DNA from 2 places in the Pseudoalteromonas sp. NZS127 genome. Region 1 is predicted to be linked to the other one. Evidence: predicted binding sites of a transcription regulator. Region 1 holds the regulator's gene; the other holds the start of a gene.
What was found. Region 1 encodes sigma-54, which starts transcription at its own class of promoters, with help from an activator protein. Its sites were predicted from a motif close to GTTGGCACGNNNNTNGNNT; they were not measured.
Positions count from the first base shown of each region.

Region 1 (5,802 bases):
ACAGATGATTATTTAAATTGAATTATTTTTCTTGCTCGCGATGGCGAATTTTTACATTAGGGTGAGACATAGCAAAGCTTTCACCAATTGTTTGCGCTAAATAAACTGAGCGGTGCTGACCACCAGTACAACCAATAGCAATGGTTAAATAACTGCGATTATTACGCTCTAGGTGTGGTAACCACGTTTGTACAAAGGTTTGAATTTGCCAAGTGAATTTTTGCACAATACTATGACTAGCTAAATAATCTTTTACTGGTTGATCTAATCCAGTTAAAGGCTTGAGCTCCGGTTCCCAGTGTGGGTTTGGTAAAAAACGCGCATCAAAAACATAATCAGCACCTTTGGGAATACCATGCTTAAAGCCAAACGACTCAAAGGTAATGATAAGCTGTTTGTCTTTTTTACCGAGTATGGTTTCACGCATAGATTCAGCAAGTTGATGCACACTTAAATCGGTTGTATCAATGACATGATCAGCCCGCGTTACGAGTACATCGAGTAATTCTTTTTCCTTTTTTATTGCTAAATCTAGCGGTAGCGAATCAATCGAAAGCGGGTGCAAGCGACGTGTTTCTGAATAACGGCGGATTAACGTTTGATCGTCGCTATCTAAATAAAATAACGTTGGTTTAGCAAAGTCGGGTAAGTACTCAAGAATATCGTTAAACTGCTGCTGGTCTTTAGGCAGGTTACGCACGTCTATACTAACGGCTATTTTATCGTAGTTATCAGAGACACTGCGCACTAATGAAGGCAGCAAATTTACCGGAATATTATCTACACAATAGTAACCTAAATCTTCTACAACACGTAAAGCAACTGACTTACCAGAACCTGATCGGCCACTTATAATAATTAATTCCATTTACCACCCCTTTATTAGTAACTAGGATTGATCCAAAATAACTTGGTATAACGCTTCATCAGACTTTGCCGCACGCAATTGCTTACAAAACTCTTTATCGTTTAGTTTATCAGCTATTGTGGCTAGTGTTTTCAAGTGCTGCTGGTTATCGCCATCGGGCACTATAAGCGCAACAAAAATATCAACTGGACGATTATCAATTGCATCAAAATTAATAGCGGTTTCGCTTATTAAAATTAAGGCAAGAGGCTCTTGTGCCCCGCTCATACGGCCATGTGGAATTGCTATTCCTCGGCCAATACCGGTACTACCTAGCTTTTCTCTTGCCAATAAAGCAGTGAGAATATCTTGCTGAGGTAAATACGGCATTTTTTTATGCGCGAGTTCACTGATGAATTCTAAAATTCTTTTTTTACTATTAAAAAGGACCACAGCTTTGCTGCAGTCCTGGCATATAAGTGAGCTTAATTTCATAGTGTTAGTGTCGAGCAAACTTCTCTTTGTGTTTAATTACTTGACGATCGAGTTTGTCAATCAACGAGTCAATGGCAGCGTACATATCTTGGTGTTCGGTCGATGCAAATAGCTCAGCGCCACTTACAAAAATTGTTGCTTCAGCTTTTTGACTTAATTTTTCTACATCGAGAATAACATGCACATTAGTTATGTGATCTGAGTGTCTTTGCAGCTTTGCAAATTTATTATTTACATAGTCTCTTAATGAGTCTGTAATGTCTACATGACGACCAGTTAAGTTTAGTTGCATCAGCATTTTCCTCTTTGTTGTACGTCTTAAATCAAGCTTTTACGTTGATTCGACGGGGGAATAGCCAGAGATTCGCGATATTTTGCAATTGTCCGTCTAGCTACTTTAATTCCTTGCTCAGCCAATATATCTGCAATCTTGCTATCACTCAATGGTTTGGCTAAGTTTTCTGCAGCTATCAACTTTTTAATCAGGGCACGTATGGCAGTTGATGAACATTCGCCACCATTTTCGGTGCTTACATGGCTTGAAAAAAAGTACTTAAGCTCAAAAATGCCACGTGGAGTGTGCATATATTTTTGCGTAGTGACCCGTGAAATAGTCGACTCGTGCATTTCAACTATTTCGGCAACATCGTTTAATACCATAGGTTTCATGGCTTCTGGGCCATGTTCAAAAAACGCTTGTTGCTGCTTAACAATACAATTAGTTACTTTCAGGAGTGTTTCGTTTCTACTTTCTAGGCTTTTAATAAACCATTTAGCTTCTTGTAAGTGCGAGCGAATAAATTGGCTGTCACCGCTGGATTTTACTGTACGAGACATAGCCGCATATTGGCTGTTAACACGTATTTTTGGCATGCTATCTGGGTTTAGCTCTACCACCCAGCGGCCTTTTATTTTTTTAACAGACACGTCAGGTATAACGTATTCAGACTCTTCTCTGACAATAGTATCCGCAGGCTTAGGATTAAGCGTATGAATAAGTGTCATTATTTCTTTAAGCTCTTCTTCTTTGAGCTTAGTTTTTTTCATTAACGTACGATAGTCGCGAGCAGCGAGTAAATCGATATGATCAGTTAACACCATTTTTGTTTCGTTAATATAAGGGGTGTCTTTATCAAATTGATTTAATTGAATGCATAAGCATTCTTGCAAGCTGCGAGCTGCAATACCAACAGGATCAAATAATTGAATGCGCTTTAGCACTGCTTCTATTTCATCTAGTTCTACTTCGTGTTCGTCGTCAGTTTCTTGGTTAAAGCTTGCTAAAAGGTCTTCGCAACTGAGGGTTAAAATACCAGAGTCATCTACGGCTTCAACAATAGCTATGGCAATAGCTTCGTCGGTAGGGCTAAAAGGGGTGAGCTGTAATTGCCACATTAAGTATTCATGCAGGGTTTCGGTTGATGCACCTTGATAAATAGATTCATCTTCAGGCATTGGCCCTGATGAAGAGGCAGGCGCTGCGCTCATATATTCATCCCATGATACATCCATGGCCATGTCGTCGCTTATGGTGTCTTTATTTAGTGCTTCACCGCTATCTTGCTCATACTCGCTTGGGGTGTCGTCAGCAGAGGCGCTAACAGTAATGTCATCTGCTTTTTGCTCGTTTTTACCTGCTGATTCTTCCGTGTAATCTTGTTCATCAACTTCAAGTAATGGGTTGCTATCAAGTGCTTCTTGTATTTCTTGCTGGAGATCCAAGGTACTAAGCTGCAATAAGCGAATAGCCTGTTGCAGTTGCGGAGTCATTGTAAGTTGCTGGCCCATGCGCAGCTGTAATGATTGCCTCATTTATCTCTAACAATCCTTATAAATTGATATGATTAATCTTAGCAGATGCTTATAGTAATAACATAAATATTACAGTTTGAACTGCTCGCCTAAATAAACATCACGTACTGTTTTATCGTTTAATACAAATTCAGGAGTACCAGATGCAATTAGCTCCCCATGAGAAACAATGTAGGCTTTTTCACAAACATCAAGGGTTTCCCTTACATTGTGGTCGGTAATTAGTACGCCAATACCACGATTTTTAAGGTGTTCTATAATTTTTTTAATATCGAGTACTGAAATAGGATCCACGCCAGCAAAGGGCTCATCAAGCAATATAAATTTAGGATCTGCAGCTAAAGCACGTGCTATTTCTACGCGGCGACGTTCACCACCAGATAGTGCCATACCTAAGCTGTCGCGAATATGTTGCAGGCTAAATTCGTCCAACAAACTATTTAGGGTTTCTTCCCTGGCTTGTTTATTTAGTTGCTTACGCGTTTCTAAAATAGCCATTAAATTTTGATACACAGTGAGCTTTCTAAAAATAGAAGACTCTTGTGGTAAATAACCAATACCTAAACGAGCACGGCTGTGCATAGGAAGTAAGGTAATATCGTTATCATCAATTAATATTTTACCTTTGTCGCTAGGAACTAAGCCTACAATCATGTAAAAGGTAGTGGTTTTACCTGCGCCATTTGGGCCAAGTAAACCAACAATGCTGCCAGCTTTTACTTCAAGTCCTACATTTTTAACAACTTCACGGCCTTTATAGCTTTTTGCTAATAGCTCTGCTTTTAATGTACTCATGGCTGACCTTTATTGAGTTTTTGTTCTTTTTTTACGTCTATAGGCACTAAAATAGTGTGTACCCGATCAGTTGAGTTTTCATCTTTTTCAGCACTTATAAGCTGTTGCTCTATATCGTAGGTGATGCTTTTAGCCGTAATTTTTTGCCCAGCTTGAGAAATGTTTGCATCTCCTACTAGGGTTAAAAAACGTTTCGCTACATCGTAACGTACTTCGTTAGCGCTGGCGCTCATGACAGTACCATCTGCTTGCTTTTCTTCAAAATATGCAGGACTGCCCGTGGCAATTAATAGTTGTTTATTATCGCCAAGTTCGTCGCGCTTATGTACTTCTAAACGATCGGCGGTGATACGACGATTACCGTGAATTATCTCGACGTTTTTCTCAAAAATACCAACGTTTTCTTTTAGTTGGCCTTCTTGGCGGTCAGCACTAATAGAAATTTGATTAGCTAATGGGGAAGTACTTTGCTCTGCCGCATTACTATTAAATACAAGTATAAGCGATGGAATAATAAGTATTTTTGCAAGGTTATTGGTCATAATATAGTGTTCGCGTATGGTTAATTAGTTTTATCACCTCGGTTGTTAAATTGGCTTCAAGGCCTTTACCGGTGATCTTTAAATTCGGTCCAGTTATAATAACGGGCTGTTCGCTGCGCATAGTGAGTAGCATTATATCTACTTGAATATTGTCGGCGGTAATTTTGTCTATCATTGCGCCATCAATTAAGTTTTGGGCAGTTACATTACCCTCTAAAATTAATTGTCTTTCATCGTAAAGTGTTGCTTCATCAGCATTGATACGCCACGTTTTTTGTCTGTCGTCGTACAATATGAAAGTAGGTTTTTCGAATAAGGTAAATCCTAGCTGCTCGTAAAGCTCCGTTTTAACCGCAGTTACTTTATGGCTAATTTCACCGTTTTCGTCAAAAGCTGTTTGTTTTAGCTCAATGGCGGTGTAATCGGGTTTAGCTATTACTTCTGAGTCGGCTTTAGCAACCGTATTTACCTGAGTAAAATAAGGGTACCAAAGCCAAACCATACAGGTGATGAATAAAACGCTTAAGACTATGCGCGCTATATTCATGAACTGGTGCCTTGGCTAGTTAATGGTTTATTGTTTTCAAGCATAAGTAAGTCGGTTAGCTCTCTTACTGCACCAAAACCACCCGGCATTTGCGTAGTGTAATGTGCTAAGCGTTTAATTAGTGGGTGCGCGTCATTTACTGCTACTGCAAAGCCAACTAACTCCATAACAGGCATATCAGGGCCATCATCACCAATATAAGCAATTTGCTCATCGCTCAAATTAAGCTTGTTTTTAAGTTCTTGGTAGGCAATAAGCTTGTTTTCTTGACCTTGATAAATATGCTGCACGGTTAAGCTGGTCATACGTTGTTGTACTATTTGCGAGTGCCTGCCGGTAATAACCGCTACTTCAAAGCCGCTGTTAATAAGTGCTTTAATACCAAAGCCATCTTTTGTATTAAATGCTTTTAGCTCTTCATCTTGGTTGCCAAGATAAATTCGGCCATCAGAAAATACGCCATCAATATCGCATATAAGTAGTTTTACTTTTTTTGCGCGCGCTTTAGCGTCATCACTTAGCGCTTGATAGAGTTCTTCAAATTGCATTTATAATACTCCTGCTTTAAGTAGGTCTTGCATATTGAGTGCCCCAATAGGCTGATTATGCTCATTAATAATAATTAAGCCATTAATGCGTTTATGTTCCATAATATTAAGCGCTTGCGCAGCAAGCATATCTTGGGTTGCCGTGGTACACGATTTAGTCATTACTGCATCTATTGACGTGGTATGAATATCAACGCGTTGCTCTAAAATACGGCG
Region 1 covers NZ_JADYWN010000001.1:141,379-147,180, reverse strand. The annotation lists gene rapZ (RNase adapter RapZ) at 23-868, opposite strand; gene ptsN (PTS IIA-like nitrogen regulatory protein PtsN) at 890-1,342, opposite strand; gene hpf (ribosome hibernation promoting factor) at 1,347-1,634, opposite strand; gene I6E78_RS00705 (RNA polymerase factor sigma-54) at 1,661-3,154, opposite strand; gene lptB (LPS export ABC transporter ATP-binding protein) at 3,224-3,949, opposite strand; gene lptA (lipopolysaccharide transport periplasmic protein LptA) at 3,946-4,491, opposite strand; gene lptC (LPS export ABC transporter periplasmic protein LptC) at 4,481-5,038, opposite strand; gene kdsC (3-deoxy-manno-octulosonate-8-phosphatase KdsC) at 5,035-5,586, opposite strand; gene I6E78_RS00680 (KpsF/GutQ family sugar-phosphate isomerase) at 5,587-5,802, opposite strand, start outside.

Region 2 (5,802 bases), on a different contig from region 1:
TGAAAGCTTCTGACAAAGCCATCCCATACTTTTACTTTAAACATTAGTTATCTCGCTAATTAAGTTATTGTTTCATTATTTCAAAATTTGTTTAGATTTGCATTAAACCTATTATTTAAAGCATGCTTTATGGCACACTTAAGCAATTAATTTTACTGGCTAATATTTCTGCAAATGAACAGACCATCGCGTGCAATTTTAAAAGGCTTTGTTGATATGTTACCGCTTTGTTTGGCGGTGATCCCTTGGGGAATACTCTGTGGCTCACTGGCTATTCAAAATGGCTTTACTGCCCTTGAAACTCAAGCGATGTCGTTATTAGTATTTGCTGGCTCTGCGCAGCTTGTCGCTATTGAGTTAATTGCGGGAAATACGCCACTACTCACCATTTTATTTACTACCTTTATAATTAGCTCTCGGCATTTTTTATATGGCTTAGCGGTACGTCATAAAGTAATTGAGCAACCTTTGCGCTGGCGTCTACCGGTAAGCTTTGTATTGACCGATGAGTTATTTGCATTTTCGCACCACCCTAAAGCCTATCGTACAAAAATACGTTTAATTTACGCACTTAGCGCCGGCTTTAGCTTTTATATTGCATGGAATTTATGGACGTTTATAGGCATTGTTGCTGGTACTATGCTCCCCGATTTAACCCATTTAGGCCTCGACTTTGCTATAGCCGCTACATTTATAGCTTTAGTTATTCCGGGTATTAAAAGTCTCGCCTCACTCGTTACAGTTATAGTAGCTGGCACTAGCGCTACACTGTTTAAAAGTACCGGATTTGAGTTATGGCTGGTGAGCTCTGCATTACTGGCTATGAGCGCAGGATACTTTACAGCAAGAATAACTGCTAAAAAGGAGCGCAACTTATGATGACCACTATTTTACTAATGGCCTGTATTACCTTTTTTACCCGTTACTTATTTTTGCACCGCGCTTTACCCTTTAAAGTTGGGCCTAAAATGCAACAATTTTTAAGTTTTAGTGCACCAGCGGTACTTACGGCTATTTGGGTACCTATTGTATTTTTAAACGATGATGGCATTAATTTACATTGGCAAAACCCTTATTTAAGTGCGGCTATAGTCGCTATTATTGTGGCTTATAAAACCCATAATATTTATTACACTACGATTGCGGGTATGGGGTTGTTTTTAATTTTAAATTAAAAACAACCTTAATATATACAACAACCATATTAAGCAATGTACTTAAAAGAGTAGATTGAGCATCAAAAAATATAAGGTAAAGCATAAATAATGCACAAGTTTCATCAGTTAAGCGCCACCAGTTTACAAGGTAACACCATTAATTTTAGCGAGTTTGCTGGTAAAGTCGTGCTTATTGTAAACACGGCAAGCAAGTGCGGCTTTACCTACCAGTACGAGTCATTACAGGCTTTGCATAATAAATATGCTAGCCAAGGCTTAGTAATTTTAGGATTTCCGTGTAATCAGTTTAATCAGCAAGAACCGGGAGATGCACAGCAGATAGAGCAAGGATGTTTAATAAACTACGGGGTTAATTTTTTAATGGCCGCTAAAGTAGAGGTAAACGGAGAGCATGCTCATCCGGTATTTCGTTATTTGAAATCGACACAACCTGGCTTTTTAACTCGCAAAATAAAGTGGAACTTTACTAAGTTTTTAATCGCAGCAGACGGCTCACCAATTAAACGCTATGCACCCTTTACCAAGCCAGAAAAGCTAGAGCTCACCATTCAAAAAGCACTGCAACAAAGTAATAAGTAACGCCGCTTAAAAGTAATAAAGAGGCACACAGCCTCTTTATTGCCAATCTAATCAAAATTTAAACATACATAAAAGCGTACATTTAGAGTCTAATTCACATTGGTACTTTAGTTATACTAGCGCAATTTAATCGGTGTAATCGCTTAAATCGTCTTCGCCTAGGTTTTTACGCAAGCGCTTTTGCTCAAGGTAGTCTTCCAACTTTTTCTTAACCTTTTGCTTGTTCTTATCGTGCTGATTACGCCCGAGCATTTCGTACTCGTCTTCAACAAAATCGTCATCTAGCGCATCGTAACTAAATGTCTTACCCACAACCCACTCCATAAAGTGTTTGAGACCAACCAAGGATTTTATAATCGCAATAATTGGTAAAATTAAAATGTTCGACACATAAAGTGCAATGCAGTTTAGCGCCAAAATAAAGCCATGTAGCTATCTTAAATAGCCTTCATGTCAATACTGTGAATAAATAGCGCTAAATTAGCTTTATGGAAAGTGAGAGTTTTTTATCGTATCGATAAATAAAATTAATTATTGCTCTAGCTTTAGCCAATTTGACTAAAAAATAGTTTTTTTATAATAAACCCTTGCTATGGTTAATAACACAAATAAAACCAACTTATTGTTTAATATAATAAAAAAACATTGGCACTAAACTTGTTATTACTTATTTATCATCAATAAAAAACTGAGAATAAATATGAAAAAATTACTATTAGTGAGCACTTTAATATGTGCACCTGCCGTTATGGCGCATAATGATAACGATTCAACAGTGTCATTTAATAATGAGCAATGTAATGTAGAATTTAAAAATGATGTACGTATTAAGCCTGACGAACTAGAGATTTTTACCGCCAATAAGCAAACTATGCAATTTAATACCAATGGCAATTTAACCATTAATGGTGAATCGGTAGCGCTTAATCATTCCCAGCAAAAGGCGCTAACTCAATATTCAGATAGTTTACGCACGCAATTACCCGAAGTAGCAGATATAGCCTTAGAAGGCGTTAAAATTGCCGGTGTTGCACTGCAAGAAGTTGCTAATGCTTTTAATATTGATGGCCTCGATAATATCTCATCGTTAATGGACGACATTAAACTTGAAGTACAAAATACTTTTTATCAACAAGACACCTTTGTTATGGGCCAGCAAAGTTTTAATCAATTTGGTGAAAACTTTGAGCAGCAGTTCGAACAACAAATAGAGAGCGCTGTTGAGTCGGCTGTAATGCAATCTATGGGGAGTATTTTAGTTGCTTTAGGTTCTGAATTACTTGGCTCAGGAGGCGACATGCAAGCCTTTGAGCAACGTATGGAAAACATGGGTACGCAAATAGAAGAAAAAGTAGAGCAGCATGCCGATGCGCTCGAAAAGCGTGCCAATGCCTTATGCGAAAATTTTGCCAATATAGCTAAACAAGAAGAGCAGTTAGTAGTCCAAGTACCTGAACTTAAAGGTTACCAATTATTTAGCTTTAAACAAAACTAGTTTGCAAACTTCACTTAGGTGATTATTTAACATCCCTTTGCAGCCGTTACGCTTAACTTAACGGCTGTTTTTTATTGTGCCGCAAAACTTGTTACAAGCTGTTGATCCCCCTTAAATTAGGCTACTTTTTTTGCTAGTAAGGTAAGTTTACCCAGTGTGACAATTGCTTGCTCTATTTGCTCACTCCACTGCACACCATAACTTAGCCTTATACAGCTTTTGTATTTATTTGAAGCTGAAAATATCAACCCTGGAGTAATGCTTATACCTACCTCAAGCGCTAATAAAAATAGCTTTTGGCTATCATACTCGCTGCCTAAGTCTAACCAAATAACACAGCCACCTTGTGGATCGCTGATCCGTGTACCTTTTGGCATAGCTTGCTGTAAGCAACGTCGCATATGCTCTTTATTAGTGCGTAAACGCTGCCTAAGTACTTTTAAATTACGGTCGTATTCACCGCTAAAAACAAATTCTGATAACGTCCATTGATTAATTAGTGAGGTAGAACAACTCAATGCTCTTTTATAACGCCTAGCTTGCCCTGCAAATTTTCCCGCAATAAGCCAACCAACTCGATAACTAGGGGCAGCCGTTTTAGAAAAAGACGAACAACTTAGCACCAAGCCTTTTTTGGAATACGCTATAGCCGGTGTACCTCGTTTGGGTGTAAAGTATAGGTCACCATATACGTCATCTTCAATGAGCACTACGTTATGGCTTTCAACTAGTTCCACCAGTTGTTCTCGATTTTCATCTGGCATAAAACTACCAACCGGATTACTAATAGCCGTAGAAAATAAACACGCTTTAATATCGTGCTCATTAAGCGCCTGCGCTAAATCGTTTAGCCAAATACCATTATCTGGGCATAAAGGTATTTCTAGTGCTTTAAGGCCTAAACTTTCTATTAACTCTATAATTCCGTGATAACAAGGGCTCTCTATGGCCACTACATCACCGGGCTTAGTTACGCATTTGAGTGCAATTGCCAGTGCTTCTTGCGCACCATTAGTGATCACCATTTCATCCATATTAATACCAATGCCAAAGTCTAAATAGCGATGAATAAGCTGCTTTTTTAACGGTGCATAACCATCCAGTGGCCCGTAATTAATAGCGCTACTACCGGCAAGTGTCATTACTCGGCGCATATTTCTGGCTAAGGCTTTATCGGTTGGTGCCGCAGCAACCGGGTTAGCTACTCCAAAAGGCACCACATGGGCCTGATGAATGGCTGTGTATACCTGCTCAATCAGCGCCTGCTTGTTTACAATCACGGGCTCGCGGCTTAACTTAACCCGTTTTGGTAAGCTGCTTGCCATGTTAACGGCTTTTAAAAAGTAGCCTGACTTTTCGCGTGCCTCTATAACCCCCTGATCTTCTAGCGCTTGATAGGCCTGCTTTACCGTAGGAATACTTATATTAAGGTTGCTAGCCATTTTACGTAATGACGGCAGCTTTTCTGAGGGCAATAAAGCCTGTTGAGCACTCATATCCCTGATCAGCTGAATAACTTGCTGGTACAAAAACTCATGCCCCTGATGGCTAACCGCTTTTAAAATCATCACGCCCTCAATCTGTATAGGTTACATATTTCATTTTCTGTATATAGCAAGTATACAGATAAGCTTTAAAATAGCAGCTTAATCGACTTTGGAGAGCAGTATTGAAAAGTGCAGCACTATATATAACAACTGTTTTAATTTGGGGCTCAACCTGGTTGGCCATAGAGTTTCAGCTAGGCGATATTGCTGTTGAACTATCGCTATTTTATCGTTTTGCAATCGCGGCATTATTAATGTGGTTATATGTGGCATACAAAAAACCCAAGATGCGATTTAATTTAGTCGATCATGGTTTTTTCGTGTTATTGGCCCTGTTTAACTTTGGCCTAAATTACTTAATGCTTTACTGGGCACAAAATCATCTTAGCTCTGCAATGACCTCGATTGCTTTTTCAATGCTATTAGTAATGAATATAGTTAATACCCGATTATTTTTTGGCAAACCTATTTCAAAACGAATTTATACCGGTGCTGTACTTGCCATTTTAGGTATCACCTGCCTGTTTTGGCCACAATTACAGCAACTCAACTTGAGTAACAGTGCATTCGTCGGGTTACTACTTGCTCTTGGCGGCACCTTTGTGGCTTCATTAGGAAACATGGTAAGTGTACGTAATTCACGCAAACAAATTGGTGTGTTACAAGGTAATGCTTGGGGCATGTTATACAGTGCCATTGGCTTAGCCTTATATGTATTTATGAGCGACGTGCAATTTAATTTCACTGCACCTACTAGCTATTGGCTGTCGTTATTGTACTTATCTATTTTTGGCACTGTAATCGCCTTTGCTTGTTACTTTGCACTGTTAAAAAATATTGGCCCCGAAAAAGCCAGCTATGTCATCGTCCTGTTTCCTTTAGTTGCGGTAACACTAAGCAGCTTTTATGAAGGCTTTGAATGGCACGCAAATACCTTTGCAGGGTTTAGCTTGGTACTACTTGGTAACGCCATAGTGCTTACCCCAACAAAACGAATTAATGC
Region 2 covers NZ_JADYWN010000016.1:57,850-63,651, forward strand. The annotation lists gene I6E78_RS14100 (cytochrome b/b6 domain-containing protein) at 1-44, opposite strand, end outside; gene I6E78_RS14105 (AzlC family ABC transporter permease) at 175-879, shown strand; gene I6E78_RS14110 (AzlD domain-containing protein) at 876-1,175, shown strand; gene I6E78_RS14115 (glutathione peroxidase) at 1,266-1,757, shown strand; gene I6E78_RS14120 (PA3496 family putative envelope integrity protein) at 1,884-2,069, opposite strand; gene I6E78_RS14125 (YggN family protein) at 2,458-3,252, shown strand; gene I6E78_RS14130 (aminotransferase-like domain-containing protein) at 3,369-4,820, opposite strand; gene I6E78_RS14135 (DMT family transporter) at 4,922-5,802, shown strand, end outside.
Region 2: a site for sigma-54 is predicted at 2,402-2,420, ahead of I6E78_RS14125 (YggN family protein). Genes of this name have one in related genera too.